Regions from separate parts of the Serpentinicella alkaliphila genome, predicted to be linked through region 1. Evidence: riboswitches for the same ligand, from Rfam matches in the RefSeq annotation. Region 1 holds a riboswitch; each other region holds the start of a gene.
What was found. Region 1 has a riboswitch for cyclic di-GMP ahead of HZR23_RS15540 (EAL domain-containing protein). Riboswitches for the same ligand answer to the same signal wherever they lie in the genome.

Region 1 (7,869 bases):
TACTTAGTTACTACTTTACCCTGCTTTCCAACTAAACGGTAGGGTAACTTGATATAAATATTAGGTATGGATATAGCACTTACTTTATCTTTGGCACCACTAATAAGAAGTTTGAAAAAAACTTCTTTAATAAGCATTGAAGGCTTTACAGGGATAAAGCGTTCTCGGCCTGTAATATTCTCAATTTCTTTTCGATAAAGTGCTGTATTACGTTTTGCCTTAGTAACCCAATCATATTGATGATCTGTGAGCCAATTAAAAAAGTCTTTGCATAAAAACCAGCGGTCCATGGCAACCCATAGTACCCCTGTGTAAATCCGGCGAATATCCATTAGCATTTCTTTTGAAAGATCTATTTTTGTCTGTTTTTCATCGCTATTTTCTACCTTACGCCAAATACGCCAAAACAATGGATATTTAAGTCCGTTCTTTAATACAACAGTTGTAGCAACTATATTCATACACCAGATATTTATTTTAATGGAGCTATCATATAACCAACAAAGGAAAGGGATTTTCTTTCCATGGGCATGAGCCACCTTTGTATCATCAAGTACAATAACATCTCCTTCAGTAAATGCAGTTTCTTCTTCTTGTTGTAGTCTTTGTACTCTTTTAAAACTAAATAAACCCCAATTATAATCAGTTGTAAAAAAGCGGCTAAAGGTATATTGAGCCATTTTAAGATTCCGAAACATCGGTTGTAATAAGCTATCCTTAGTAGCATAATCAGAAATACGTGAGACAGAATTTTTATTAGCAATAAGTCCTACCACATAAGCAAAAGCAATAAGCCAAGTGGGTACACCATTACGTTTTACAATACCCGATTGCGTAAGCAGAAGTGAAAAATCAAATTTATCCCAAATTGCTTTTAAAACTGGCGTTCCGCCCCCATTTCCTTGTTGTAAATTTCTATATTTCGGTTTCCCAAGAGTCATATTTATCACCCATTCATCAAGAGTAATGGCTATTAATACCATTCACTTTGATTATTGGGGCGGGTTTAAAAAGTCAAGTCTTTTTTGCTATTTCAAGACATATAAAACAAAAATATTTTTTAGTATATTATAATATACGATACATCAGTCTTATTTACATTTATTTACACGAACTGCATAACTCATGAATTATATACAAATATACCAATATATACCGATTTGTATCGACAAAATACGACAGATTTCTTAACTATTTTGATGTAAAATGTTGCTAAACTAGTTAATATTTAATATACTTAAAGTACACGATGAAAATAGCAAACTTATTGAAAGATAGGGACGCAAAGCCTTGGGTCTAAGGGTTATATTAGCCTATGATTGCCAGGTTGCCAAAACGTAAACAAAACTTTATTTAATATAAAATTTGTTTTGATATTTGGCACTGATTACAGTGCTTCTTTTTATAGTTAACTTAAATTTGATTGTACAACTCTACTAATAAGGGGAAAGAGCTATGTCAAAAGTTAATAACCTAAAAAACAGCACCGTAAATAAGAATAAATTAATATATTGGCCATTACTGATAGGGGTTATAGCTATTTTAACTGTAAGTTTAGCCAGTTATTTTATAAGCAAAAACCTACTAATTAAGCAATTAGAACAAGATGGTATAAATATGGCTAAGATAACCACTAAGAAAATAAGTAGTGGTATTTTATCAGTTGAAATAATTAATAATTTAATAGATGATAAAATTAAATTATCAGGAAAAACTGTTCTAAAAAATAGAGAAAATTTAAGTAATGAGCTCTTAATAAAGATTGCTGAGGATTTTAACATAGATGAAATAAATTGGTATAGCCCTCAGGGGAGTGTAGTATACTCAAACTTAAAAGAACACATCGGTTGGACTCCCCCAGCAGATCATAATGTACAATATTTTAAAAGTAGTGATGATTTAGAATTAGTTGAAGAAATAAGAGCCTGTACTATAATAGGAAATCATTTTAAATATGGATACTTTAAAGATAGTGAAGGAGCATTTGCTCAGGTAGGGATTATAGCTAGTAAAATTCAGGAGCTCACAAATTCATTTAGCTATCAGCAAATAGTAGATAGCTTAGCTAATGAAGATACGGTTCTTTATGCCCTTATATTAGACAAAAATTTAAAAGCTATAGCTGACTCTGATTATGAGGATATAGGACTTATATATGAAAATGATGAGGAATACATAAATGCACTTGATGGCAAACTTTCAGGGGTAATATGGCATTATGATAGAATAGGTCAAAATGTATTAGAAATTGCTGCTCCTATTTATAGGGGAAATGATATTATTGGTATTTTAGGTATAGGTTTATCTATGGAAAATGTTTATTCTTCCATATATTTTATCATATTAAGCTTTACAATTATTACAGTTATAATGGTATTGTTTTTTTATTGGATTCAAAAAAGAAATGTAATACAACCTATAAGACAATTAGACGAGAATATTAAGCAAATAGATATAGAAAACAATCTAGACTATATATTGCCATTACCAGAACGAGATACTTTTATTGGTCTATTCTCAACAATTAATAATTTAATTTATAGGGTTAATAAGTCTTTTCACCAATTAAAGGAGAAGGAAGAATATATAAGTCATATAGCCTATCACGACCCACTAACAAACCTACCTAATAGAAGGCTGTTTACAGAAAAACTGGAAAGTGAGTTAAACAGTAATAGAAGTGGTGCGGTAATGATATTAGATATTGATAATTTTAAAGGGATTAATGATACTTTGGGTCATATTTTCGGTGATAAGGTTTTACAAAAGGTAGCGGATAATCTTTTGGAAATAAAAGAAGAAAATATCTATTTATCTAAATTTGGTGGTGATGAATTTTTAATCCTTTTAACCGGTGAAGATGATATTACTAAAATAGAAAATTATGTTATAAGAATTATGGCTGCCGTAAGTACTAAGCTAGAAATAGAAGGTCACGATATTTACTTAACCTGTAGTCTAGGGGTTACTTTATATCCTATAAATAGTAATAATGTTGATCAGTTGATTATGAACGCTGATATGGCCTTATATAGCGTAAAAAGTACCGGTAAAAATAACTACATGTTCTTTAGTGAAGAGATGGTAGATAAAGTAAATCAAAAAATTACAGTTGAAAATATCCTTCGAAAGGCATTGAAAGACAATGGGTTTAAGCTTTTATATCAACCCCAAGTATGCACATTTACAGGAAATATAGTTGGATTTGAAGCACTACTAAGAATTAAAGATGAAAATGTATCCCCTGGGCAGTTTATTCCAGTAGCAGAAGAAACTCGAATGATTATTGAGATTGGAAGGTGGATAACCGAAGAGGTAATAAATCAAATTAATTCTTGGAAAATTAAAGGTCTAGATATTAAACCTATAGCAATAAATTTCTCAGCGGTACAATTAGATGATGAAGATTATTTCATATTTTTAAAGAATAAGCTAGAAGAAAACCGTATAGAAGCTAAATACATTGAAATTGAAATAACTGAAAGTCTATTTATGGAAAGAAAAGATAAGACAATAGAATTTTTAAAACAACTAAGGTCTCTAGGGGTTAAGATCGCATTGGATGATTTTGGTACTGGCTATTCATCTTTAAGTTATCTTACATTTTTACCTGTAGATAAACTTAAAATTGATAAAACTTTAAGCGATAGATACCTAGAACTAAATAATTCTAAAGTAATTGAAGGAGTAATTTCTTTAGCTCATAGCCTAGATTTAGAGGTAGTAGCAGAAGGAATAGAAGATTTAGAGCAATATAATCAGTTACAAATAAGCAAATGTAATTATATTCAAGGTTATTTATTTAGTAGGCCATTAGAAGTCGAAGCAGTTGAAAAAATATATTATGATAACCTTTTAGAAAAAATTAATTATTCAAGATAGTGTTAACTATAAAGAAAAGTAGTTGCTATTGGGGGGTAGCAACTACTTTTCAAAAACTTTAAATATGAATTTATGTTTGGTATTTAATAGTATAAACATTTTTAATTTATTCATTCTGTAAAATAAAAAAATTATAAATAAACATTAGGGTATCTATCAGTAAAGAATCAATATTTAGTATTTTTGAATAAAAACTAAATTTGATAACAAACTAATATAGTCAACAAATAGTTTTGTATCAAATTAATACGTAATAATCTTATTCACAAAATAAAAAACTTGTCTTTTTGTTAGTTATTTTGATAAAATTATAGTACATATTTCCTATTAATTGGATTAGGAATTTTTAAAATTTTTAGAATAGTAAATAAACTCACGGATCTCTATTGAAATTAAAGGGTTTGAAGGTTATAATAAAATATAGTGAAAATTTAACATGAAAAGTTGGGGACATTAAATGAAAGATAAATATATAGTTTATTTTATAAGTAAAACGAAGAAAAAGATGACAAAGTATATAGAAGAAAAATTGTATGAGTATGAAATTCATGATATGGTTCCATCCTATGGTAATATTTTAAGAGCCTTATATGAGAATAATGGGAAACTGAATATGAAAGAGATTGGTCAGTTAGTTGGTAAAGATAAATCTACTGTTACTGCTCTGGTTAATAAATTAATTAAGTTAGGATATATTAGAAAAGATGAATGTCAAGAAGATAGACGTATTTCCTATATTACCCTTTCTAAAAAAGGTAGAGAAATTCAAGGCAAATTCGAGCAGATATCGGCGGACGTTTCTGCCACTGCATATAAAGGCTTTACTCCAGAAGAAAAAGAAACCTTCTTAAGGCTTTTAAAAAAATTAAATAATAATTTTGGAACATCAAAATAGACCACCAGTTGTACTGGTGGTTTTTTAAAATATCAAAGATTAAAAATTCGTTTCTGGCGAGGTGATCAAATGCAGATTAAGGAAATAATGAGCAGTAAAGTTATGTACCTTAAAGATAGCAATACAATAGAAGATGCAATGAAACTGTTTGCTAAAGAGGATATAGATGTAATTTTTATTAATAGTGATAATAGTTTTAATTATGTTACGAAAAAAGATTTAATAAGCTTTATACTAAAGGGCTGCTCGAATAAAACTCTGTTATTAAATGTAAATTACAATGATTATGAGAAAGTGAATGAAAACACTAATATTAGGAAAATCAACAAAATAGAGAAAGAGTACATAGCTGTTATAGACAATAAGGGAAAGCCTATAGGAATAGTAAAGAAGGATGAAGTAAATAGGGTGAAACAGATGAAAATCCTTTCTTTTGAACTAGATGCAGTCATAGAATCATCCTATGATGGTATATATATAACTGATGGACAAGCGAATACATTAAAGGTAAATAAAGCATATGAAAGAATAACCGGTATTAATAGAAAAGAAATGTTAGGCAAAAATATGAAAGAGTTAGTAAAAAAGGGATATATTTCACAATCTGTTACCCTACTAGTCTTAAAAAGACAGGCAGTAACAACGATAGAGCAGGAATTTAGTACTAGAAAAAAAGTTCTTGCAACTGGTACCCCAATTTTTGATGAAGAAGGCAATATTTTAATGGTGGTAACTAATATAAGAGATGTAACAGAATTGGTAGAGCTTAGGAGTCAATTAGAAATTAATAGAGAGTTAACTGAAAAATATTACTCAACTATTGAAGAAATGAAGAAACAGATTACGAAGACTGATCATATGATTGCAGAGGATGAAAAGATTTTAGAATTACTTGAAATTGCTAAACGGGTTTCTCAGGTAGATATTACAGTTCTATTATTAGGTGAAACTGGAGTAGGTAAGGAAGAGGTAGCTAGATTTATACATCAAAATAGCAAGAGAAGAGATAAGCAGCTTATAAAGGTTAACTGTGGGGCAATACCAGAGACATTAATTGAATCTGAGTTGTTCGGGTATGAAAAGGGAGCATTTACAGGTGCAAATAAAGAGGGTAAAAGAGGTTTGTTTGAATTAGCGGAGGGTGGCACTCTTTTATTAGATGAAATAGGTGAATTGCCATTAGATCTACAAGTTAAACTACTTAGAGCATTGCAAGAACAAGAGATAGTTAGAATAGGTGGAGTTAAACCTATCAAAATAAATGTAAGAATTTTGGCCGCCACTAATAGAAATTTAGAAAAAATGGTTAAAGAAAATCTCTTTAGAGAGGACCTATATTATAGGTTAAATGTAATACCCCTACATATCCCACCACTAAGGCAACGAAAGAAAGATATTGTACCGTTAATTTATTTTTTTACTGATAAAATAAATAAAAAATATAATTTACATAAAAGATTCTCATCAGAAGCATTTCATAAGCTTATAAATTATGATTGGCCAGGGAATGTGAGAGAACTTCGAAATATTGTAGAGAGAACAGCTGTAATAACCTCAACAGATGAAATACAAGGCAGTGACTTGCCAGAAAAGATTTCTATATCCAGTGGTTATGTTGATGTCGATATTCATGATGAAATAGTTCCATTAAAAGATATTGTAGGGAAAATTGAAAAAAAGCTAATAGAAAGGGCTTTCGAAAAGTTTGGGAATGTTAGAGATGCAGCAAAGGCATTAGGGATTGACGCTTCAACATATGTAAGAAAAAGAAAGAAGTATCAAAAAAACACGTCGTTGCATAAATACAATTAGTTGCATTTTTACAACAACCTGACTAAACCGTTAAAACACAATGTACAAGTTGAAAATATTAAATATAAAAAAAGATTCGTTGCAAATATGCGGCGGGTCTTTTTGGTTATAAAAGTGTAATAAAAGTTCAGTGCATTAATATTATTTAATCTTCAACGTTTAAGTTTTATTCAGAATTTAAAATTAGTTGGCATAGTACTTGCTTTAATTAAGGTATAAGAAAATAGTTGTATTTTCATAAAAACTAAATATTTAATAATAAATATAAATATTGAAAGGAATGATTTAAATGCCATTAATGACTAAAGAGCAGTATATTGAAAGTATTAGAAAGCTAAAGCTTAAAGTTTATATGTTTGGTAAATTAGTTGAAAATCCTGTAGATGATCCAATTATTAGACCTTCACTAAATTCAGTTGCTATGACCTATGAACTAGCCCTAGACCCTATGTACGAAGATTTAATGACCGTAAAATCTAGTTTGAATGGGGAGAAAATTAATAGATTTACTCATGTACATCAAAGTGCTGATGACCTAGTGAAAAAGATTAAGATGCTTAGGCTATTAGGACAAAAAACAGCAGCCTGTTTCCAACGTTGTGTTGGTATGGATGCTTTTAATGCAGTGTTCAGCACGACATATGAGGTTGATGAAGTATATAATACTAGATATCATGAAAACTTTAAAAATTTCTTACAATATGTTCAGGAAAATGATTTAACAGTTGATGGAGCAATGACAGACCCTAAAGGAAATAGAGGTTTAGCCCCAAGCAAACAGGCAGATCCAGATTTGTTTTTAAGGGTTGTTGAAAGACGAGAGGATGGGATTGTAGTTAGGGGTGCTAAGGCACATCAAACTGGAATTGTTAATTCCCATGAAGTTCTAGTTATGCCAACCATAGCTATGGGACCGGAAGATAAGGATTGGGCTGTTTCCTTTGCAGTTCCAACTAATTCGGAAGGCATATTTATGATATACGGAAGACAATCTTGCGATACTAGAAAGCTAGAGGGTGGAGATATAGATGTAGGTAATAAGACATTTGGTGGACACGAAGCTTTAGTTGTATTTGATGATGTCTTTGTTCCTAATGATAGAATCTTTTTAAATGGGGAAACAGATCTATCTGGAATTTTGGTTGAAAGATTCGCTGGGTATCATAGACAGAGCTATGGTGGATGTAAAGTTGGAGTAGGAGATGTTTTAATAGGTGCTGCGGCTGTTGCTGCTGAGTATAACGGGGCAGATAAAGCCTCTCATATAAAAGATAAATTAA
Region 2 (7,869 bases), 1.3 Mb from region 1:
TCCTTAGCATCAACTACTGCTTTCGAGGAATTCACATTGAAAACCCTAACTTTTCCGCCTTTAAGTACAATTAGAATTATTCAGGTTGGAGATGTTATAGAGAGGTTAGATCCATTCTTTTATGCAATATTATATATAGCTACCTTTTTTAAATTTCTAATAACATTTTATGTGATATGCGAAATTATATCGGAGTTGTTTAATGTAGGGGAACCTAGGGACTTTGCTATTCCAGTGGCTGTATTGATAGGGGTATTTATGCCCTATGCAATTCATAAGTTTGATATTATATTACGAACAGTAGTACCATATTTTATTTTATCTATACCATTGTTTTTTCCGATACCCATTTTGTTATATGCAACAATCAAGTATAAAAATAAAAAAAATAAAAAAGAGACAGTTAATCAATAGATAACTGTCTCCACGATATTATATGTTTTCAATTTGCCAATCTATAGGTTTTTTGCCTATAGATAGTAGAAAATTATTGGCCCCCGAAAAAGGCTTACTTCCAAAGAAACCTCTATGGGCAGATAAAGGACTAGGGTGAACAGATTTAATAATATGGTGATTAGAGCTAGTAATGAGTTTTATTTTTGCTTGGGCATTGTTTCCCCATAGTATAAAAACTACTGGGTCTTCTCTCTCATTTAATAGACTCACAACCTTATCTGTAAAATACTCCCAACCCATATTTTTATGGGAGTTAGCTTGTCCTTCGACTACTGTTAATACAGTATTAAGAAGAAGAACACCTTGATCTGTCCATTTTTTCAGATAGCCGTTGTTCGGAATGTAGCAATCTAAGTCCGTAAGGAGCTCTTTATAGATATTTAGCAGTGACGGCGGAATTGAAACATTTGGAGTGACAGAGAAACTTAAACCATGGGCCTGATTAGGACCATGATAGGGGTCTTGACCAAGAATAACTACCTTAACATCTTTATATTGTGTATAGTGTAGGGCATTAAAAATATCATTCATATTTGGATAAATGGTTTTTGTTTTATACTCTTTCTTTAAAAAATCTCGCAAGCCCAAATAATATTCTTTATTAAATTCATTTTTCAATAGCAAATGCCAATCATTTTTTAATATTTGCATTAGATCACCTTTACTCAAGTGTAGCTATTTTTTATTTTTATAAATAGTTTTTGTAGGAAGATTATAATATACAAAGTAAAAGCCTAGAGCACTCATTAACCCAAGTACATAAGCAAAAACTGAATGCATGCTTTGCCATTTACCTTGTGCATATGTAAGTAATCCTAAACGAATAGCAATTAATTCTATACCTGTAGCTAATAAAGAGAGTAGTAATACAAGCAGTAGTTTATGAACTGGACGTTTAGGTAAGTATCTTACTAAAATTACACCTATAGTGAAAAAGGGTCCAAGCATTACAAACAAATCTAATTCACCTATAGGAATTAATATAAAACTCTCATGCCAGAACTTAGCATTGATAAAGAAATTTTCGAGTAATCCCCCAACTAGCATGGTCCATAATCCTATAGGCATCGCATATATAAATTGACGAAGTGAGCAGGTAAATATAATTAATGCCCATGTAAAAATTGCCAAGATTACCCAAGGGAGTCTATAATAATAAATAAGATTTAGCACTGTTCTAAAATTCAAAATGAACCTCCTAGTGTTATTTTATTTATTAGTATGTCAATTATGTTTGCAGAATATTTTAAAAAACTAAAATAATAGAGACTTAAAAGTCTCTTTAACTTTATTTTTTAAATTCTATTACCATCAATATATTTCCAGAAACCTCTCTTACAAGCAAATAAGATCGAAACATCTTTTCAATAGCATTTAAAAGTGCTAACTTAGATATGCTAGAATCGGCTTTTACCTCATAAATATCCGCATTAATAAGTTCCCAATTAAGTTTTTGTAGCTTTTTGCATTGAGAGCTATCAATAAGCTCTAAGGGAGTAGTTGCAAAAATATTCCCTGACATTATTTCATGAGCACCCCAAAACTTGTTATGAATTTCTAAAACACCACTATAGCTTAAGTCAGAGGTTCTTATCTCCGAAAATTTTTCGAGATAATCATCGTCATAATAGTTTTTAGTGGTAACTGGTTTATATAAAAACACTTCGTCGGAAATCTTGTCAATTTTTAAACCATGATAATTTAACTTTCCTTCAGATTTGCTATTGAATCCGCCAGATTTTATTACTTCTTGTTTATATAGAGATAGATTTTCAATTAATTTTTCAATTATTTCTACTTCTCTTTTAGGATTATTTAAAGATAATTTCTTAACAGTAGTTTTTATATTAGTTATTAAAGAGTTCATTTGCACCATCCTTGCGGAAAATTACATTTAAATAGACTAATTAAAGCGAATTAAAAGTTTTTCAAATACTGTTCTTCAATGAAATCTATATGTTCCTTCATACAAGCTTTAGCTTCTAAGGGCTGTTTATTCTTAATAGCCTCGTATATTCTGTAATGTTGTGATGAAACCAAATCTTTCTTTTCTACAGTTGTCGTAATTTTACCCCTTGCTTCTTGAACTGAAATATCAATTAGTCCAGAAGATAAATGTAAAATATTTAAAAGTAATAGGTTTTTAGAAGCTTTGGCTATAGAATAATGAAACCTTTGATCCGCAATTTCACTTCTCAGAGTATCATTAATTTTATCAGCCTCGATTAACTCTACAACTAGTGATCTTAACAGTTCAATTTCTTCATCTGTACATCGCTTTGCGGCCAAATAGGCTGCCTCTAATTCAATAATTCTTCTAAGCTCTATTATTTCTTGAGGGTTACTTTGTTGTAGAGTAAACAACAAAGTAAGTGGTTGAAATAAAAATTCTTCAAAGCTTTCTTTTATATAGCTACCTTCACCTTGTCTAACATGTATAAGCCCTATAATTTCTAAGGCCCTAAAGGCTTCCCTTACAGAAGCTCGACTCACTTGTAATTGTTCGGATAAATCTCTTTCAGAAGGAAGTTTTTGACCTCTTTTAAGTTCTCCACTAATAATCATTTGTTCTATTTGTTTAATTACTTGTTCGTATACTTTAGTAGTCTTTATTGGACTAAACATGACACACGCTCCTAAAAATTGATATAAAGGCCCAATTTCAGTAAATACACTATTGTTTTTATTATACTTTAAGATATAGTTCATTACAACGAGAAAAAAGTCCCTGTAGATTAAACTAAGGGACTGAAAACCATTATTTTGTGTAATTATCGAAATACCCTTGTACAAGTACTATAGGTGTACCTTTATCTCCGCTACCTGATGTTAAATCTGAAAGAGAACCAAGTAAGTCTGTAAGTCGTCTTGGTGTTGTTCCTTGAGCAACCATTGCTCCAGTAAGGTCACCCTCTTTATTTTTAATATATTCAGAAATAGCTTTCTTTAGCTCTTCTCCACGCAGGTTTGCGAAGTCATTATCAGCTAAATACTTTAATTTTACTTCATTTGGAGTACCTTCTAATCCAGATGTATAAGCTGGAGAAACAACAGGGTCAGCCAACTCCCATATTTTACCTACAGGATCTTTAAAAGCTCCATCTCCATAAATCATAACCTCAACAGCTTTACCAGTTAAGGCTTTAAGTTTTTCGTGTATTTCATCTACTACAGGCTGACAATTTCTTGGGAATAGCTTCACACTTTCCTCGGTAGATTTGTTTGATCCTAGTAAACCATATGATTCGTTAAATCCACTTCCATCTATTGAGGTAGAAAGAATATCATCTAAGCTATATACCTTTTCTCCACCATTAGCCTTTAATATTTTTTTAGTTCTAAATCTAGTATGGATATCGCAGGTTAAAACATTTTTAGTATAATTTAGTATAGTTTTAGGGTCATTAGAGAAAATGATTTCACATTCTACGCCATACCCTTCAACCAATGATTTGTAGTAATCTATATAATCAATACCTGTAAAAGTATGTTTAATATATCCAAAATTATCTCTAAATTGTTTTTCTGTAAGTGTATCTGTCCAAGGATTAATTCCTTTTTCATCAAGTAACTCAATATCAACTAAGTGATTACCAACTTCATCTGAAGGGTAGCTTAGCATTAAAACTATTTTTTTCGCACCCTTTGCTATACCTCTTAAACAAATTGCAAAGCGATTACGACTTAAAATCGGAAAAATAACGCCAAAAGTCTCTTCTGCAAATTTAGAACTAACATCCTTAGCTATAGCATCAATACTTGCATAGTTACCTTGTGCTCTTGCTACTATAGACTCTGTTACTGCAACAACGTCCTTATCATTTAATGAAAACCCTTCGGATTTTGATGCTTGTAATACACTATCAACAACAATCTCAGCGATATTATCACCTTTATGTATAATTGGTGCTCTTAAACCTCTTACAATAGTTCCAACTATTCTTTCCATTAGTATCTCTCCTAACACTTTATTATCATAGAGTTATTCTCTACTTGTACTATATATTATATTTATGATATAAGTAAAATAAATAGATGTAATATTACACATAAGGAGAAGTTATATGATTGGTAAATTAGATTTATATAAAGTATTTACTGAAGTTGTGAGAAATCAAAGCTTTTCTAAAGCTGCTAAGGAGCTATATATGACTCAACCAGCTGTAAGTCAAGGAATAAAGCAATTAGAAAAGGAACTGCAAATTAGACTTTTTACAAGAACAGCTAAAGGAGTTACATTAACTAATGAAGCACATATATTATTTGAGTATGTAAGCTCTGCTATTAACTTAATAAATGTTGGCGAAAAAAAGCTGTTGGAATCAAAAGACTTGATGACAGGAGAATTAAAAATAGGAGTAGGAGATACAATCTCTAAGTATTACTTATTGCCATATTTAGAAAAGTTTCACAATTTATCACCTAATATAAAGCTAAAAATAATGAATAGAACAACTATGGAATTAATTAATATGACCAAGTCAGGAGAGGTAGATTTAGCAATTTGCAATCTACCTATAAAAGATCCTGCTATTGAGGTAAAGAAGATTATAGATATACATGATATTTTTGTATGTGGAGACAAGTTTAAACATCTAACAAAGGAACCAATGAATATTGAAGTGCTACTGAAACATCCTTTAATTTTTCTAGAGCCCAAATCTAACTCAAGAAATTATGTAGAGAAATATTTGTTAACAAAGGGTATAAAAATAAAACCAGAAATAGAATTGGGATCTCATGATCTATTACTTGAATTTGCAAAAATAAATCTTGGAATAGCCTGTGTAGTTAAGGAATTTTCCCAAGAATATTTAAATACAGGTTTAGTTCATAAAATTCACTTAAATAAAAGTATTCCAAAGCGGGGGATGGGAGTATGTTATTTAAAGAGTGTATCATTGTCTCCGGCATCAAAAAGGTTTATTGAGATATTAGAAGAAAGCCATACTGCTTAAGTGGAAAATAACTAAACTAACATTTTAACATCCGACAGGGTGGATTTTTTTTATAAAAAATTGATGTAAATATAAAAATCAGGTTATGTCAATATGATCAAATAATAAGGTAAGCAGAAATATAGCAATGGTTATTAAAGACTTTGTGAGGTACAAAGTGTATTTAAAAAAGAATTAATCATAGTACAACTTAATTTTGGTATAAAATTCTAAAAAAAAGAAAAAAATAGGAATAAAATCCTAAATTTTAAATAAGATTTAATAAATATAACAGGAGACGAAGAAGTACGCTTAATAATTGGGCACTTTAAGGCGTATGGAGTGAGTGGTGCAACCGACCTGAGTTATTGTTGTAATATACAATAGTTTAGGTCGATTTTTTTAAAAGCAAAATGAGACAGGTCCTGTAACATCAATATATAAGAGGGATGCTCTTAAATTAAAATGATTTTTTTTTGTTAATAAAGTAACAGTTAGATAAAGGAGGGGTTTTCTTGTTAGAAATTAAAGAATACAGGAAAATATCTTTATTACAAGGATATCCAGAGTTCATTAAAATCACTTTTATTTTTAGATATTTAACTTTATTGATTACATCATTGTTCTACTTATTTGGAAGTGTGGAACACTCCTTTCTAAGAAAATGGATCATTATATTCTGCATAAGTTTATCTGCAATAGTACTTAATCTATTATACATAAAAAGTGAGCAATCTAAATATAATACGATAGTATTAATCCTAATTGAAACTATAGGAAATTCAGCAATACTCATTCCATCTGGAGGGTTAAATAGCCCATATGTATGGTATTCACTGAATACAATTTTAGTAGCTGCAGTGAAACTGGATTATAAGGTTTGTTGGTTAAATTTAGCTATATATTTATTTAATTCAACTTACATTACTAACTTATTAGTTAATGAACAAGTTAATTTGTTTGAAGCTTTTGTTAAAGAATCAAATCTAATACTAAGTTTTGTTTTAATTACAGGAGTTATATTACTTTTAGCCAAATATGCCCAAGAAAATGAAGAAAAAACTAATAATTTAAAGATAGCTAACAGTAAACTAATCTATGCAAACCATAGAATAAAAGAATCAATGAATCATATTATGGATTTATATAAATCTGTTGAGCTGTTTGCATCACAAGAAAATAGTAGAGATTTAATTAATATAATAACAGAGTATTGTAATAAAGTAATAAGAACTGAGACTGTAATATTTATGAGTCAAACCAAAGGTATTACGCCAATAACAATTAGGTCAGAAATGGAACAATTAGATAAAAAAATTGCAAATGAGTTGCAAAGCAAAAATATTTGCTTAGCTAACTGTGAGACTCTCGAACATATTATAAATGATAAAAGGTTTTTGTTTGTATCGGTGGGGAACAATTGCAAAAACTTTGGCGCTATCGGAATAGATTTGGATTCAAGTTTAAAAATAAATACAGAAGAAGAGGTAGTAGAGCAGTTAAAGTTAGTAGCAAATCTTAGCTCTATATTATTTGAGAAATTCGAGCTTCAGCAATTTGCAGAGGAGCTACTAATAAATAAAGAGCAAAATAGAATAGCTGATGAGATACATGATGGAACACTACAAAGATTATTTAGCACTTCATGTGGAATTTATGAAACGATTAAAAGACTTAAAAAAAGCAGTCTAATAGACATTGAAAGGGATTTAAATATTATTAGGAAATCACTTAATGAAACAATGAGAGAACTGAGAGAAACCGTATACGGGCTTAGTTGGAAGAAGAATGGAGAAAACAACTTTATTGCACAAATACTAAATTTTATAAATGATACTAAGGTATTAAACAATATAAATATAGAGTTTAGTCTAAATGGTTCAGATGAAATGCTTTCACTCAAGCAAAAGAAGGCACTATATAGAATAATTTGTGAAGGAACGAGTAATGCCATAAGGCATGCAAAAGCAACTAATATATACATAATTCTTACCTTAGATAGAGAGTATACTACTTTAGAGATTATAGATAATGGTGTAGGCTTTGACATAAAAAGAGTAGAGAGTGAGAATAAGATGGGATTAGGCATTGGAAATATAAGGAATTTGGTTAATACATTAAGAGGGGATATTTATTTTAACAGCTCAATCGGTGGAGGAACGATAATAGAAATTACGGTTTCAAATAATGAAAATCTTTTAGTTAAGGAGGAAGTCGGATGATTAATATACTAATTGTGGATGATCATCCCCTAGTTAGGAAGGGGCTAGTATCAATTTTATCACTTGAGGATGATATTAACGAAATCAAAGAAGCCGCTAACATTAAAGAGGCAACGAATTTACTTGAAACATATAACCCACAAATCACAATTCTAGATTTAAACTTAGGAAAAGAATACGGATTAGATTTGATTAGTAAAGCTAAGTCAAAAACTGATAGCAAATTTATTATTATAACCTCTTCTTATAAAAAG
Region 3 (7,869 bases), 1.4 Mb from region 1:
AGTTATAGCCGTGGGCTTTATGATAGAAATAAATCTCATATTGATTATTCATTTAACAAATCATCCTTTTATATATACATTTGTCATATGACGTCCTCTATGGAAATATTAATCCTTCGATAGATAAAAACAGTTTACTTACATTTCTACTCGGAAGAAGTATGTAAAGCACTCTAAACCCTCTCTATTAACACCACACACTCAACATGAGCCGTGTGTGGAAACATGTCTACAGGTTGTACTTCAATAACCTTATATCCGTTTTCATCTAAGAAGGCTAGGTCTCTAGCCAAAGTAGCTGGATTACATGAAACATATACTACCCTTTCTGGATTCATATTTACTATTGTTTCTAAAACAGACTGTTCACAACCTTTTCTTGGTGGATCCACTATAACTACATCGGCTTTTATTCCCTGCTTATACAATTTCGGTACGATATCTTCCGCTTTACCTACGTAGAATTCCGTATTATTTATGTTATTAATAACAGCATTTTCCTTTGCATCATCAATTGCTGTTTGTACAACCTCAACACCCCATACTTGTTTTGCTTTTTTGGCAACAAATAAAGATATAGTACCTATGCCACAATAAATATCGAAAACATTCTCCGACCCAGTTAAATTTGCATACTCCAATGCTTTTCCATATAAGACTTTAGTTTGTACTGAATTTACCTGATAAAAAGAATGAGCTGATATATTAAATTTTAAATCTCCAATATAATCTACTATCTTGTCTTCGCCAAAAATAACTTTAGTTTCTTTTCCAAAAATAACATTTGTATTCTTATCATTAATATTATGTATTACACTTTTCAAGCCACTAATCTTCTTTTTCAAAGCCATTATTAATTCTTCTTTGAAAGGCAATTCATTTCCATTTGTTATTATTACTACCATTACTTCACCAGTAGTAAATCCTACCTTTGTTACTATATGTCTAATTAAACCTTTTCTAGTCTTTTCATTATAAACACTGACTTTATTATCATCAATATATTTTTTTATTATTTGAATTACATCAGTATTTATTGCTGACTGAATACGACAATTATCTGTTCCAACAATATCATGACTGCCTCTTTTATAAAAGCCTAATATTGATTTTCCATCGACAATACCTACTGGAATTTGGGCCTTATTTCTATATTCATATGGATTGTCCATTCCTATTGTAGGGTGAACAATTGTATCTATCTTACCTATTCTTTGTATATTTTCTTTTACTCTTTTTCTCTTCATTTCCAATTGGGCTTGGTAATCCATATGCATGATTTGACATCCGCCACATATTGATGATAACGAACATACTGGCTTAATTCTATCACTAGATGATTCAATTATTTCTAGTATTTCCCCAACTGCATAGTTTTTCTTTAAGGTTTGGATTTTCGCTAATACTATGTCTCCAGGAATTCCACCATCTACAAAAACTGTAAAGCCGTCAACTCTTCCTATCCCTTCTCCATTATGCCCTAAATCTTCTATAGTAATTTTATATTGTTCTCCTAAAATCAACATGTACTTTAAACTCCTTTTATTAAATTTGTCGAATTAATTGTTATACATATTATTCTACACTACTTTTATCTAGTTTTGCTAACTTTTGTTATATGCTTATAGTTTACCAATTATGTATAATAAATTATAATATAGATAAATATGGATATTGGACAAGCATATAGGGGGGAATCAAAATGTTAAGAACGTTAAAGAGCTTAGTTTTAATAGTAATTATTTGTTTTACTGCCACCGGAATACCTGTTTATGCAAATTTTCTTTTTAACTATATTATTTCTGAAGATTATGTAGAATATAATGTTGATCTACTTACTCATTCCTCAGAAAAATACGAAGTGGATATTACATTTGAATCAAGTCATAATAGTTTACCTCTTGAATTCGATGATACTCCATTAAATTTTAAACTATTTTTAGGTGATCAAGAAATAAAAAATCTTGAATTAGAAGTAATAGAAAAAAGTAATGACCCTTATAAATTTTCATTTATTTTAACACCTGAAAGACTTGATTTACCAAATGGCAATTACATACTTGAGGTTACGCCTAATATTATTAATATTAAATCACCAATCGATCCAATACCAATCAATTTCAACTTTAACAAGAACGTTAAATATATTCCTGCAGTCCAAACTGTACCCACAAATAGAACTGCATTGACCCTATACTTCCCTGACAATGATTTTAATAGATTAATACCAATTACCAGAGTTGTACCATACACTAATATTCCTCTTAGATCTACTGTTAACGAATTATACAAGGGACCAAGTAAATCTTTAGGATTACCAACTGGATCTCCAATACCTACAGTTCTAAATTTAAACCTAAATAATGACATTGCCAGAGTGTATCTTCCTAAAGATATTGGAGTGTATAATACATATTCTTCAAATGCACGAATAGCCTTAGATAGCTTTATTAGTTCGCTAACATCAATAAATGAAGTATCTGCTGTTCAATTCTATATAAATTGGCAGATAACTACAGATGATTTTCATGGTGTATCAATAGATAAACCTATTAGTAAGGATAATTCTCCGAAAGCTTATGTAGCTTATAGAACTGATTCTGATAGGTTGCTACTATATCCAATTACTAGCACAGTTTCTAATTTCTCAGCAATAGATATTTTCAAAATTCTAAAAATATCTACAAATAACAATTTATATAGTAACCGTATATACCCACCAATACCAGAAGATGTTGAATTATTAGATTATAGCTTAATAGATGGGGTTTTAAAATTAAAATTTAATGATGCTTTTGTTAGTATTATTAAAAACGAAAATGACTTAAGTAATTTAATGATAGATTCTTTAATTTATAGTTACACTTCATATCCAGAAATTCAATCAGTAATATTTACAACTGAAAATGTATCCACTGATAGACTTAATATTTTAAATACACCTTTAAATGCCTCCGGTTTAATCAATATTGAACAATAATACAAATCAACTAAATTATATATACACATAATAATAGCAGGTATCTTAAAATACCTGCTAAACTTTTTTCCTTTTATTTTTTAGTATTCTTTCATTACATTAAATAAGCTTTTATCTTTTGCCATCTCATATTTTCTATTATTTTGTCTATATACTGCATCTGTAGTAGTGTCTATTGTTACCCACTTACCATTAATATATACTTCATTCCATGCATGGTATTCATTCACATTTGGAGCATAACCCATTACTAGTTTTGTAGGTACTCCTACACTTCTTAACATTCCTGCAAATAAAGATGAATAATCATAACAAATGCCTTTGTTTTCGTCATAGATTTTATTTATATTTGGTAAATAATTAGAAGTTAAAGTAGCTACTTTATCGAAATCATAGACCAAATTATTTATTATATAGTTATAAATTTCTTTTACTTTTGCTTCATCGTTACTTAGTCCTTTTGTTAATTCTTGAGCTTTTTGTACTGCCTTCATTGATTGATCCCAGTTAACCATCTGTATTGAACTAAGAAATAAATTTGTTTCATCTATTGAATTTACATTTACTGTTTCTTTTGAAATAACTTTAAATCTATTTCCGCCAACATTCTCTACTACACTTACTTGATATGAGCCAATTCCCATTTGTAGTGGTATTCTTGTTTCTTTTTCTTTTATGTTATATTGATAACGAGCTTGTCCCTTTTCAACCAAAACACGTACGTCTTTATTATCTATACTGTTACTATTTACAACTAGCATACCATTTCCTAAGTTACTAATATTTATAACAGCTTGTCCCAAAACACTGTTTGCTGAAAGCATAAAAAGTAATGCGATAATAAATATACTTTTTTTCATAATAAAAACTCCTCCTTCGGTAACACGGCTGCCTTAGCATTAAATGCGTTAGGCCCTATGGCTTTGCGTCCCACCCTTTCGAGTGGTTTGCCTTTATCGGTGAAAAGCTTTTTCACCAAATATATTCTATTTTATAATAACAAAAACTTCCCGTTCGGTGGCTTGGCTACCATTGCACTATGTGCTTTAGGCCCTATAGCTTTGCGTCCCATCCTTTCGAATGGTTTGCTATTGTCGTTGACAAGTTCAACTTAGTATTATTTTCTTATATATGATAATTATACCATATATTTTTGAAAATAATCAAATATTTTTCTACAATATAATTAAATTTTTTACATTGCTTTTTACATTTTTGCATGAATAATTATTCGATGTGTTGGATTATTTATAGGGTCGCATGTAATTAGTGACAATATTCTATCTTTGCTATTACGATTAAGCACAGACAAATCTGTAGGTTCTACAAATTTTTTTAGATATATTGTGTATTCATGTTTTTCACCTTTTGTAGTTATAACAATCTTATCTCCTGCTTCTAACTCCTCTAGTCTATTAAACAACACCCCGTATTTACGTCCCCGGGTCTTTGACAGTTGAATAATAAAAAAAATCGCTAAAGCTTTGAAAAGGCTTTATTTTTTTGTAAATTTTCTCAAATATTTCTTTCGTATTTTATCGTATTGTGTTATAATATAGATAACTGGGGGTGTTATTATGAGATTATCACTTTCTAAATCTAAAAATGCTACTTCACTTTATGTGATAAAGGATATAATTGAAAAAAATAAGCGTACTACTAAAATTGTTGAAAAACTAGGTACATATGATGAGCTTCTTAACAAATTAAACGGGGAAGACCCTATTGAATGGGCTAAGAAATATATCGATGAACTTAATAAAAAAGAAAAAGAAGAAAATAGTACAATCATGGTTCAATACTCGCCTACAAAACTTATTGGTAAAGATAAGCAACAGTCTTTTAATGGAGGCTATCTATTTCTTCAAAAGATTTATCATGATCTAGGAATTCACAAAATCTGTAAAGAGATTTCCAATCGCCATAAATTCACTTTTAATCTTGACTCCATACTATCTAGACTTTTATATGGTAGGATTATCTTTCCTGGTTCTAAGCTTTCCACCTATAACCTATCTACTAGATTTTTAGAAAAACCTGATTTTGATATTCAACATATTTATAGAGCACTTGAAGTTATTTCTAAGGAAACTGATTATATTCAATCGGAGCTTTATAATAATAGTTATAAACTTTCTAAGCGTAATTCAGGAATTCTTTATTATGACTGTACGAATTACTTCTTTGAGATTGAGCAAGAGCAAGGCTTAAAACAGTATGGGTATTCAAAGGAACACAAACCTAATCCTATCGTACAAATGGGTCTTTTTATGGATGGGGATGGTATTCCACTAGCATTTAGCATTACTAAAGGTAATACTAATGAACAGCTCACTTTAAAGCCTTTAGAACAGAAGATACTTAATGATTTCAAACTCTCAAAGTTTGTCGTATGCACAGATGCTGGACTAGCGTCAAATGACAATAGGAAATTTAATGATCAAGGTGGACGTGCTTTTATAACCACTCAGTCAATCAAAAAACTTAAAAAACATCTTAAAGAATGGGCACTTTCTAGCGAAGGATGGAGTTTAAGTGGTAGTAGTAAGGTTTTCGATATCTCTGATATTGAAGAAGACAATTTTGCAGATATTACTTTTTATAAAGAGCGATGGATTAAAGAAAATGGTTTGGAACAAAAGCTAATTGTAACTTATTCAATTAAATATAGAGACTATCAAAGAAAAATTCGAAATAAACAAATTGAGCGTGCTGTTAAGGTAATAGAAAACAATCCATCAAAACTCAACAAGTGTAATCAGAACGATTACAAAAGATTTATAGGAAAAACAAGCGTTACATCAGATGGTGAGGTGGCAGAAAAGGACCTCTATCGACTGGATTCAGATATTATATCAAAAGAAGAGGCATATGATGGTTTTTATGCTGTATGCACAAATTTAGAAGATGAAGCTTCTGAAATTATTAAAGTTAATCATAAACGTTGGGAGATTGAAGAATGCTTTAGAATTATGAAAAGTGAATTTAAGGCAAGACCAGTGTACTTAACAAGAGATGATCGTATAGAAGCACACTTTACAACTTGTTTCTTGGCAATGGTGCTTTATAGATATCTTGAAAAACACTTAGATAACAAGTTCACCTGTACTGAAATCATACGAGAGTTAAGGGGTATGAATTTTTATGAAATCCTTGGCGATGGCTATATTCCAACTTACACACGCACAGATTTTACAGATGCACTTCATGAGGCTTTTGGCTTCAGAACGGATTATCAAATAATAAAAAACACACATATGAAAAATATTTTTAAAGATACGAAAAGATAAAAAAATTACGCACTTTTTGGACAAATATATAAAGCTTGTAACCTACTATTTATAACAGGTTACAAGCTTTTTTTCTTTATTAACTGTCAAAGATGGGATAAATGATAATTATACCATATATTTTTGAAAATAATCAAATATTTTTCTACAATATAATTAAATTTTTTACATTGCTTTTTACATTTTTGCATGAATAATTATTCGATGTGTTGGATTATTTATAGGGTCGCATGTAATTAGTGTCAATATTCTATCTTTGCTATTACGATTAAGCACAGACAAATCTGTAGGTTCTACAAATTTTTTTAGATATATTGTGTATTCATGTTTTTCACCTTTTGTAGTTATAACAATCTTATCTCCTGCTTCTAACTCCTCTAGTCTATTAAACAACACCCCGTATTTACGTCCCCTGTGAGCTGCAATGACACTATTACCTATTTCTCCCGGAAAATTTGTTCCACTTAAATGACCTGCAGCTTTTCTTAAATTACTACTGCTTGTACCAAGTAAAATAGGTAATCTAAGATTAATTTTAGCAATTTCTATAGTTCCAAGCAAATTGCTACTATTATTTACAACTTCTTCCATTCTTTCAATAGTATCAACTTCTTGTTCTTCAAAATAATCTAACTCTTCATAGAAAAATTCATTTAACAACTGATAATCCTCTATTACAGACTCTGCAATATCTACTTGATTTAGAAGATTCTGTTGCCAATATGATTGGTAGAAATTATTAAAAAAAGGATATAACATTGTTAAGATTCCTATAGTAATAAAAATATAACTCATTTTCTTCATAACGATCCCCCATATAAAAATAGAGGGGTATTTCTCCCCTCTATGAAGTTGATTAAATAACTAAATTAGATCGATTCTTTTCTTAATTTAAATCCAACTACTGCAAGTAGTAATCCGAAAATCACAAACTCTAATGGATTTATTTCCCCTGTTTTTGGTAATGTAACTATTCCAAGAGGAATTTCTTCATCTAAAAGAATCAATTCTTCCTCGTCATCACCATCTATATCAAAGTCTACTATTGCTAATGGGATTTCTTCATCTAATAAATCTATTATTGGATCAAGAGGATCAACTACCGGAGGATCAACTACCGGAGGATCAACTACCGGAGGATCAACCACTTGTAGCCGTTTATTAACAAAATCAATTTGATAGGATTCATTTACTCGTTCTGCCTCTCCTACTTTTATTTGGAATGCAAGTTGTGAATTAGTCGGAATTGAGTTTGCGTCCCAGTACATTTGGGAGTTTCCAGTTAATATAAATCCATTATCCAAATTATATCCTCTAATCCATAGATTTCCGACACCCACTCCGTTTCCAATAGCTACAGATGTCTCAGAAATGCTTTCTCCGTTTAATACAATATCTGAGATTTTTATTCCAGAATCAGGTTTCGTGGCTCTTGTCCGTATGACAATATCTTTAACTGATTCGCCTGTACTGTAGGTCAAGGTACCTGCGTTACCTACCGTAAAACTAACTAGACCATTATCGTATCTTAATTCGAAAGGTACTTTTTCTCCACCATTTGCCCAGCTAAAGTTTCCTTGTGACTGAACAGAGCCTTGA
Region 4 (7,869 bases), 940 kb from region 1:
CGAAAGTGTAATAGGGGGTTCTTATATAATTATATATATCAAAATTATCATTTATATTTTCTGTAAATAATAAATCTCTTAAATTTAAAATCCCAATTATATTATCTATTCCTTCTTTGAAAACCGGATAACGAGTATATTTCTCATTCCTAATTACTTGTATAATCTCTTCGTAGGTAAGCCTTACATCAATAGCTACGATATCTGTTCTCTGTATCATTACATCTTTAATTTGAAGATCTCCAAACTCAAATACTTTATGTATCATTTCCTTTTCATCTATTTCCAAAACACCTTCTTCTTGACTTACATTAACTACAGTCCTTAGTTCATCCTCTGTTATAAAAGGGCGATTATGATTATTATTTATTCTTAATATTTTCATTAATCCACTTGTGATAAATGTAAAAACTATAACTATTGGATGTAATACTGTAATAATAAAGGCCATAGGTCTGCCAACTCTTACAGAAACTCTTTCTGCATTTTGTGCAGCCCAGGATTTAGGGGTTATTTCAGCAAAAACCAAAACTAAAAACGTCATTATAACAGTTGAAACTACCACACCACTGTCTCCATAATAATCTATTGCAAGAGATGTTGCTATGGCGGAGGCTGCTATATTTACGATATTATTTCCTACTAAAATTGTACCTAGGAGCTTGCTAGGCTCCTTTATCAATCTACTTACTAACTCTGCTCCAACTATCTCATCATCAACCATGTGTCTTGCTCTAATTTTACTTAAAGCCATCAAGGCAGTTTCTGAAGTAGAAAAAAAAGCTGAAAGAATTAATAGAAATAATAATAGAACTATTTTTCCTAAACTGCTTCCAAACAATCTATCACCTCTTTTACACTTGCAAAGTGAATAATATATAGTTTGTGTTTTTTACATAAAAAATAGACATTGAATTTTACTTCAATATCTATTAATACCAATTAGATAATACATACTATTTTCATATCACTTTGTAGAGATAAGTCTATGTATTCTGACTCCACATGTATTATTGGATTACTTACATCATAAGGTGGAATAAATACTATTTCCCCAGTCTTTTCATTATTTAGCCATACATTTGATCCAGTATAGTATACTGAAATATTGTTAATAAATGCATCAAGTATAGAAGGATCAAAGGCACCGATTCCTGTAGTTAAAAAAAGTTTAAACACCTCAAAGGGACTAGTTCTTCTTTTATAGACTCTGTCTGAAATCATTGCATCATAAACATCTGCTATGGAAACAATTTTTGAAAAAATATTTATTTTATTTCCTTTTATTCCAAAAGGATATCCTGAGCCATCTATTCTTTCATGATGATGGAGCACTCCATTCATAACATCAATATCAATATTGCCCATGGTTTTTAAAATTTCGTATCCATACAATGAATGGTTTTTTATTTCATTATACTCCTCATCTGTTAGGCTTCCCTTTTTATTTAAAATCTCTGTATCTATTTTTATTTTCCCGACATCATGCAAAAGAGCTGATTGTATAGCCTTTTTTATGTCCTCTTGTGAAAGTCTTAGCCACTTAGCAATAAGCATTGAGTAAAATGCGGTATTGAGACAGTGTGTATATGTATATACATCAGCACTTTTAACCTTCGTTAACATGCTGATTACTTTTTCTTGATCATCTTGCCAGCTATATATTGAATCAGATATATTGGTTATCATCTTTTTTTCTATTTCTTTACCAGATGACAGCTTATTTAACAAATCCTTTAAACAGTCAATATTTGTTTTATATTGTTCATAAATTTCATTTCTCTCACTTATATCATTGCAAAAAATATCACTTTCGAATTCATAAATCAACACTCTTTCAACATTAAACTGTTCTAATCTCTCCTTAATAAAAGAGTTGATATTAGTATTTTTCACAACTAGTGGTAAACCATAGTTATTTAAAATATCCTCTGCTAATACATCCATTTCTGAACAATCTCTAAGCAATACGTACTTCTTTCTCATATCCCAATACCCCATTACATTATTTTTTTCACATCGCCTATTATTTTACATCATCATATAATTTTGTATATATTAGTTCCCTTATAATTTACTTAATGTCCTAATTATAAAATCTTCTTTAAATGGCTTTACTAGAAAACCTTTTGCACCAAGTTTAACTGCTTCCGTAACAAAAGTTTCTTGTCCTAGAGCAGAGATTATTACAACATTAGCCTTAGGGTCAATATTAATAATTTCTTTCAACACTTCAATTCCATTTTTTTCAGGCATAGTAATATCTAGTGTTAATATATCAGGTCTTAAATCAATATACTTACTTATAGCCTCGACACCATTTTTACCCTCGCCAATAACTTCGAAACCATTTTTTTCGAGTATGCATCTTAGGGAAATCCTCATAAAGGTTGCATCATCAACAATAAGTACTTTTTTCAATATTTCACCTCTTTACCATATATATTTGTTTGATTGAATGGAGAACAAATTATGATTTTCAAAAAACAAAAATGAAGGTATTCACTTAATAAATACCTTCATATGACATAATCTTATTTATATTTTAAAGATTATTAATCACACTTCGGTAACCTGGCAATCATAGATATTTATTGATATCATCCTTAGACCCATGGCTTTGCGTCCCTATCTTTAAATAGGTTTGCCTTTTACAGTGATATTAGTACCTTATACCTATATACTCTTTAAAATTCTTTTTCGACATATTTATTTAAAATCCTTCAATATTTTGTATTTTTTTACAAAAAAATCTCCTTTTTGTAAAAGGAGTTTCTTCATTGATTCATTAAGATATTTAATTTAGTAATGCTAGTTATTTATATATACATTTTAAAATCATATCCATAGCCAACATTGTCTGATTTTGAAGAGAGAAATTAAATTTTTCAAACCTCCACCTTAAACATATGGCATTAAAAAGACCTAAAATTGTATCAGATAAAATAATACTATCAATGTCAGGTGAAAGCTCTCCTGATAGTTTTCCACTTTCAATAGTATCATACATAAACTTATATCGAACATTGTAAATATCCATAACCTTTACAGCTAGATTTTGGTCATTTGCTAACACTTCATAAATCTGTGTAATTGCGGTTATTTCGGGGTAATTTTCATAATATAAAGCGTAAGAATCAATAAAATATTTTATTGCTTCAGTAAAAGGAAGCTTTTTTAATTTTATAGACTCAATAATATCCATATCATATTGTGAGTAGTGCTCTAAAACACCTAATAATATTTCATTTTTATTTTTAAAGTGTTTAAATAAGGTGCCCTCTGAAATTTCTTCCCTTTTTGCAATTTCTCTAGTGGATAGACCTTGTATACCTAAATCATTAATTATCTCTATTGCTGTTAATATAACACGTTCTTTTCTATGTATGGGTAATTTCATATTCTACCTCCTAGCATTGGAACCACATAAGTGAATTATCATGAGTTATGCAGTTCGTGTAAATAAATGTAAATAAGACTGATGTATCGTATATTATAATATACTAAAAAATATTTTTGTTTTATATGTCTTGAAATAGCAAAAAAGACTTGACTTTTTAAACCCGCCCCAATAATCAAAGTGAATGGTATTAATAGCCATTACTCTTGATGAATGGGTGATAAATATGACTCTTGGGAAACCGAAATATAGAAATTTACAACAAGGAAATGGGGGCGGAACGCCAGTTTTAAAAGCAATTTGGGATAAATTTGATTTTTCACTTCTGCTTACGCAATCGGGTATTGTAAAACGTAATGGTGTACCCACTTGGCTTATTGCTTTTGCTTATGTGGTAGGACTTATTGCTAATAAAAATTCTGTCTCACGTATTTCTGATTATGCTACTAAGGATAGCTTATTACAACCGATGTTTCGGAATCTTAAAATGGCTCAATATACCTTTAGCCGCTTTTTTACAACTGATTATAATTGGGGTTTATTTAGTTTTAAAAGAGTACAAAGACTACAACAAGAAGAAGAAACTGCATTTACTGAAGGAGATGTTATTGTACTTGATGATACAAAGGTGGCTCATGCCCATGGAAAGAAAATCCCTTTCCTTTGTTGGTTATATGATAGCTCCATTAAAATAAATATCTGGTGTATGAATATAGTTGCTACAACTGTTGTATTAAAGAACGGACTTAAATATCCATTGTTTTGGCGTATTTGGCGTAAGGTAGAAAATAGCGATGAAAAACAGACAAAAATAGATCTTTCAAAAGAAATGCTAATGGATATTCGCCGGATTTACACAGGGGTACTATGGGTTGCCATGGACCCGGTTTTTATGCAAAGACTTTTTTAATTGGCTCACAGATCATCAATATGATTGGGTTACTAAGGCAAAACGTAATACAGCACTTTATCGAAAAGAAATTGAGAATATTACAGGCCGAGAACGCTTTATCCCTGTAAAGCCTTCAATGCTTATTAAAGAAGTTTTTTCAAACTTCTTATTAGTGGTCTTAAAGATAAAGTAAGTGCTATATCCATACCTAATATTTATATCAAGTTACCCTACCGTTTAGTTGGAAAGCAGGGTAAAGTAGTAACTAAGTATCGTTATACGCCTATTGCAAAAGCAGTTGTAGCTACAAGACTCAAAGAAGATACTGAAATGATGAAGGATGAATTTGAGAAAAACAAAGAGGTTGCGGCTACATATCGTGGGGCTTACCTTTTGATTAGTAATAGGGTCGATAATCCTGAAGAAGCTTTAGATGCATATATTAAGCGTTGGAGCATTGAGGTTTTTTAGAACTGCAAAACAAGAACTGGGGTTGAATTCTTGCCACTCAACGTCGGAAAGTCATCATTACGCCCATATTGAGCTCATTTTTACAGCAGAAACTTTACTTGTCTATGCAAGATGGGAACTCAATAATAAAGGCGCTGAAGAAGGCTTCACCCACGGCGAAATGGTCCGAAACTTTTTCAACGCCACATACCGTATCGTTATAAAAGCACAGCAATGCTTTCAAACTATACAAGTACATTTTGACACAGAAGTTAGGCAATTTGCAAGACTTATTGATAAATTTTGGCCGAAGAATTTATTGTTAGGTTGGTTTACTGTGCAAAATTCCCAGTATATGGAGTCAACTGCATAACTCATGTGAATTATATCTAATATTACATATTATGTCAATTTTAATATGGTATTGAGTGCTAAACATGTAAAAGAAAAGCTCCCTTCGCAGTGAAAGGAGTTATATAGTTTTTATATTCTATTTTATCACTTCATGACATTTTCTACATCTAGCTTCATAGCCTTCTTCTGCTCCAACTAGAATTATAGGGTCACTATATTTAGCAGGCTTCCCGTTTACTAACCTTTGGGTTCTAGTAGCAGGCATTTTACAAACCACACACACAGCAGTTAGCTTTGTTACATACTCTGCTAATGCCATTAGTTGCGGTACTACTTGAAAAGGTTCCCCTCTAAAATCCATATCTAGTCCGGAACAAATAACCCTTTTTCCGCTATCTGCAGAATCTTTACATACTTGTATAATTTCTTCTCCAAGAAATTGTACTTCATCTATAGCTAAAACATCATAGTCTGGATTTTCTTTTATGTAGCTTTGTAACCGCTGCGCATCCTCTACAGCAATACATTTCATTTGTTTACCATTATGACAAGCAATATTATCTACGGAATATCTATCATCAATAGCTGGCTTAAAAACTAATACCTTGAGACCAGCAATATTAGCACGATTAATTCTTCTAAGTAACTCCTCGCTTTTACCCGCATACATAGGTCCTACTATCATTTCAATACTTCCAGCTTGAGAGTACTCCATTAAATCTACCATATTTTATCTCCCCCAAGTAACAGTTTGATACTAATTCAACTAAATTTTAAATATGATATAACCGCAAATTCCCTCTATAAGAGGGAATTTTTGATATACTAATGATAAAAATAAAGGTTAGAAAAAGCTCTAACCTTACATTCCAAATTTCTTTTTGAATTTTTCCACACGTCCACCTTTTTCCATTTGCTTCTGTTTACCAGTAAAGTATGGATGGCACTCTGAACAGATTTCAACTCTAATTTCATCTTTAGTTGAACCAGTTTTGAAGTTGTTACCACATGCACAATGTACGTCTACTTCTTTATAGTTTGGATGTATATCTTTTTTCACTTTAATCACCTCTTTCTATGTATCAAGGCTATATTTAATAATTGAATTAGTCAAATTTAACTTCTATATTATAGCATAGGGATTTCATCAGTGCAAGAGTATTTAGCATTATAGTGTTTTTCTAATCATTTCCACAAAATCAACATTCCTCTTACTCTGTAATAGTAGACTAATTACCTTTTCAGTAACTTCCTGAACAGGTTGATTACCCAAGGCCCTCCTCACATTTAAAACAGCCTCCATTTCGCTTTGGCTTAATAGTAATTCTTCCCTTCTTGTTCCTGATTTATTAATATCAACAGCAGGGAAAATTCTTTTTTCTGAAAGCTTTCTGTCTAAATGTAGCTCCATATTTCCTGTACCTTTGAATTCTTCAAAAATAACATCATCCATACGGCTTCCTGTTTCAACTAAAGCTGTAGCTATTATTGTTAAACTACCGCCCTCTTCTAGCTTTCTAGCGGCACCAAAAAACCTTTTAGGCTTATGCAGTGCTCCAGGATCTAGCCCTCCTGAAAGGGTTCTACCAGTAGGAGGAATTGTTAAGTTATATGCCCTAGCTAATCTTGTTATACTATCTAAAAGAATTAATACGTCTTTACCATGCTCTACTAATCTTTGGGCTCTATTTAATACCATTTCTGCTACTTTAATATGATGACTTGGTAGTTCATCAAATGTAGAGTATACAACCTCACCTTTTATAGACCTTTGCATATCAGTAACTTCCTCTGGTCGCTCATCAATCAGAAGTACTATAATCTCTATCTCTGGGTGATTTTCTGCAACACTATTAGCTATTTTTTGCATTAAAATAGTTTTACCCGCCTTCGGTGGCGCGACAATTACACCCCTCTGACCTTTTCCAATAGGTGCGATTAGGTCAATCAACCTAGTTGCTAACTCTGTGGAATTTTTTTCTAAACTCATTCTTTCTTTGGGATAAACTGGGGTAAGATCTTCAAAATGTGGTCTTCGGATTGCAGACTCTGGATTTAAATTATTTATTTTTTTAACATAAAGAAGGGCTTTAAATTTCTCACCACTTTTAGGTGGTCTTGTAATTCCTGTAATCTTATCTCCGGTTCTCATACTAAATCTTCTTATTTGCGAAGGGGATATGTAAATATCATTATCACTAGATAAATAATTATCTCTTCTTAAAAATCCATATCCATCCTGATGAATTTCTAATATACCCTCTACTATTTCTACTTCACCGCTTTCTGGCAGTTCATCTGATAAATGCTGTGGTAGTGCATGCTGCTTTCTTGCATCGACTTGAGCCTTTTCTACTACCACTTCACTATTTTGATTTTCACTTATAAGATTGCTACTTTTTTCTTCCAGTTTAACATCTTTTTTCTGTTCGACTATCCATTCGATAATTTCACTCTTTTTATATTTTGATAGATTCGTTAATCCCATTTCCTTAGCTACATCCTTAATTTCCTGTAGCTTCATATTTTCTAATTCTTCTAAATTCAATATAACACCCCCCATAAATAGGGACAAAAGATTAATCCCTTTTGTCCCTTTCTTAATTGTCATTAGCACATTCTAACACTATTACATTTATCAGTCAATTGCTAGATTTACTAACAATTAATAAGCATACTTAGGCTTTTTATTTAACTTATGAATTGCTTCAATAAAACGAATAGTTCCAGTTTCTGATCTCATTACAACAGAGTGGGTTTTTACTCTTCCATT

Region 2: linked by a shared signal. The riboswitch ahead of HZR23_RS05450 (sensor histidine kinase) and the one ahead of HZR23_RS15540 (EAL domain-containing protein) in region 1 are both predicted to bind cyclic di-GMP.
Region 3: linked by a shared signal. The riboswitch ahead of HZR23_RS08115 (transglutaminase-like domain-containing protein) and the one ahead of HZR23_RS15540 (EAL domain-containing protein) in region 1 are both predicted to bind cyclic di-GMP.
Region 4: linked by a shared signal. The riboswitch ahead of HZR23_RS03750 (response regulator) and the one ahead of HZR23_RS15540 (EAL domain-containing protein) in region 1 are both predicted to bind cyclic di-GMP.

Annotation. Positions count from the first base shown of each region.
Region 1 covers NZ_CP058648.1:3,044,627-3,052,495, reverse strand. The annotation lists gene HZR23_RS15545 (transposase) at 1-983, opposite strand, end outside; cyclic di-GMP riboswitch class I at 1,248-1,335, shown strand; gene HZR23_RS15540 (EAL domain-containing protein) at 1,456-3,882, shown strand; gene HZR23_RS15535 (MarR family winged helix-turn-helix transcriptional regulator) at 4,340-4,777, shown strand; gene HZR23_RS15530 (sigma 54-interacting transcriptional regulator) at 4,847-6,589, shown strand; gene HZR23_RS15525 (4-hydroxyphenylacetate 3-hydroxylase family protein) at 6,879-7,869, shown strand, end outside.
Region 2 covers NZ_CP058648.1:1,067,211-1,075,079, forward strand. The annotation lists gene HZR23_RS05415 (GerAB/ArcD/ProY family transporter) at 1-414, shown strand, start outside; gene HZR23_RS05420 (uracil-DNA glycosylase) at 433-1,107, opposite strand; gene HZR23_RS05425 (hypothetical protein) at 1,132-1,644, opposite strand; gene HZR23_RS05430 (hypothetical protein) at 1,745-2,323, opposite strand; gene HZR23_RS05435 (FadR/GntR family transcriptional regulator) at 2,374-3,081, opposite strand; gene HZR23_RS05440 (coenzyme F420-0:L-glutamate ligase) at 3,215-4,405, opposite strand; gene HZR23_RS05445 (LysR family transcriptional regulator) at 4,521-5,414, shown strand; cyclic di-GMP riboswitch class II at 5,679-5,763, shown strand; gene HZR23_RS05450 (sensor histidine kinase) at 5,909-7,615, shown strand; gene HZR23_RS05455 (response regulator) at 7,612-7,869, shown strand, end outside.
Region 3 covers NZ_CP058648.1:1,602,366-1,610,234, reverse strand. The annotation lists gene HZR23_RS08130 (hypothetical protein) at 1-52, opposite strand, end outside; gene rlmD (23S rRNA (uracil(1939)-C(5))-methyltransferase RlmD) at 174-1,526, opposite strand; gene HZR23_RS08120 (GerMN domain-containing protein) at 1,703-2,980, shown strand; gene HZR23_RS08115 (transglutaminase-like domain-containing protein) at 3,061-3,840, opposite strand; cyclic di-GMP riboswitch class I at 3,856-3,942, opposite strand; cyclic di-GMP riboswitch class I at 3,994-4,080, opposite strand; gene HZR23_RS08110 (sortase) at 4,188-4,436, opposite strand; gene HZR23_RS08105 (IS1634 family transposase) at 4,558-6,270, shown strand; gene HZR23_RS08100 (class D sortase) at 6,448-7,074, opposite strand; gene HZR23_RS08095 (carboxypeptidase-like regulatory domain-containing protein) at 7,140-7,869, opposite strand, start outside.
Region 4 covers NZ_CP058648.1:729,123-736,991, forward strand. The annotation lists gene HZR23_RS03740 (HlyC/CorC family transporter) at 1-841, opposite strand, end outside; gene HZR23_RS03745 (HD-GYP domain-containing protein) at 943-1,986, opposite strand; gene HZR23_RS03750 (response regulator) at 2,068-2,421, opposite strand; cyclic di-GMP riboswitch class I at 2,566-2,659, opposite strand; gene HZR23_RS03755 (TetR/AcrR family transcriptional regulator) at 2,816-3,400, opposite strand; gene HZR23_RS03760 (hypothetical protein) at 3,585-4,310, shown strand; gene HZR23_RS16835 (hypothetical protein) at 4,273-4,485, shown strand; gene HZR23_RS16840 (hypothetical protein) at 4,623-4,763, shown strand; gene HZR23_RS16845 (hypothetical protein) at 4,726-5,115, shown strand; gene HZR23_RS03770 (thymidine kinase) at 5,233-5,823, opposite strand; gene rpmE (50S ribosomal protein L31) at 5,959-6,156, opposite strand; gene rho (transcription termination factor Rho) at 6,265-7,659, opposite strand; gene glpX (class II fructose-bisphosphatase) at 7,762-7,869, opposite strand, start outside.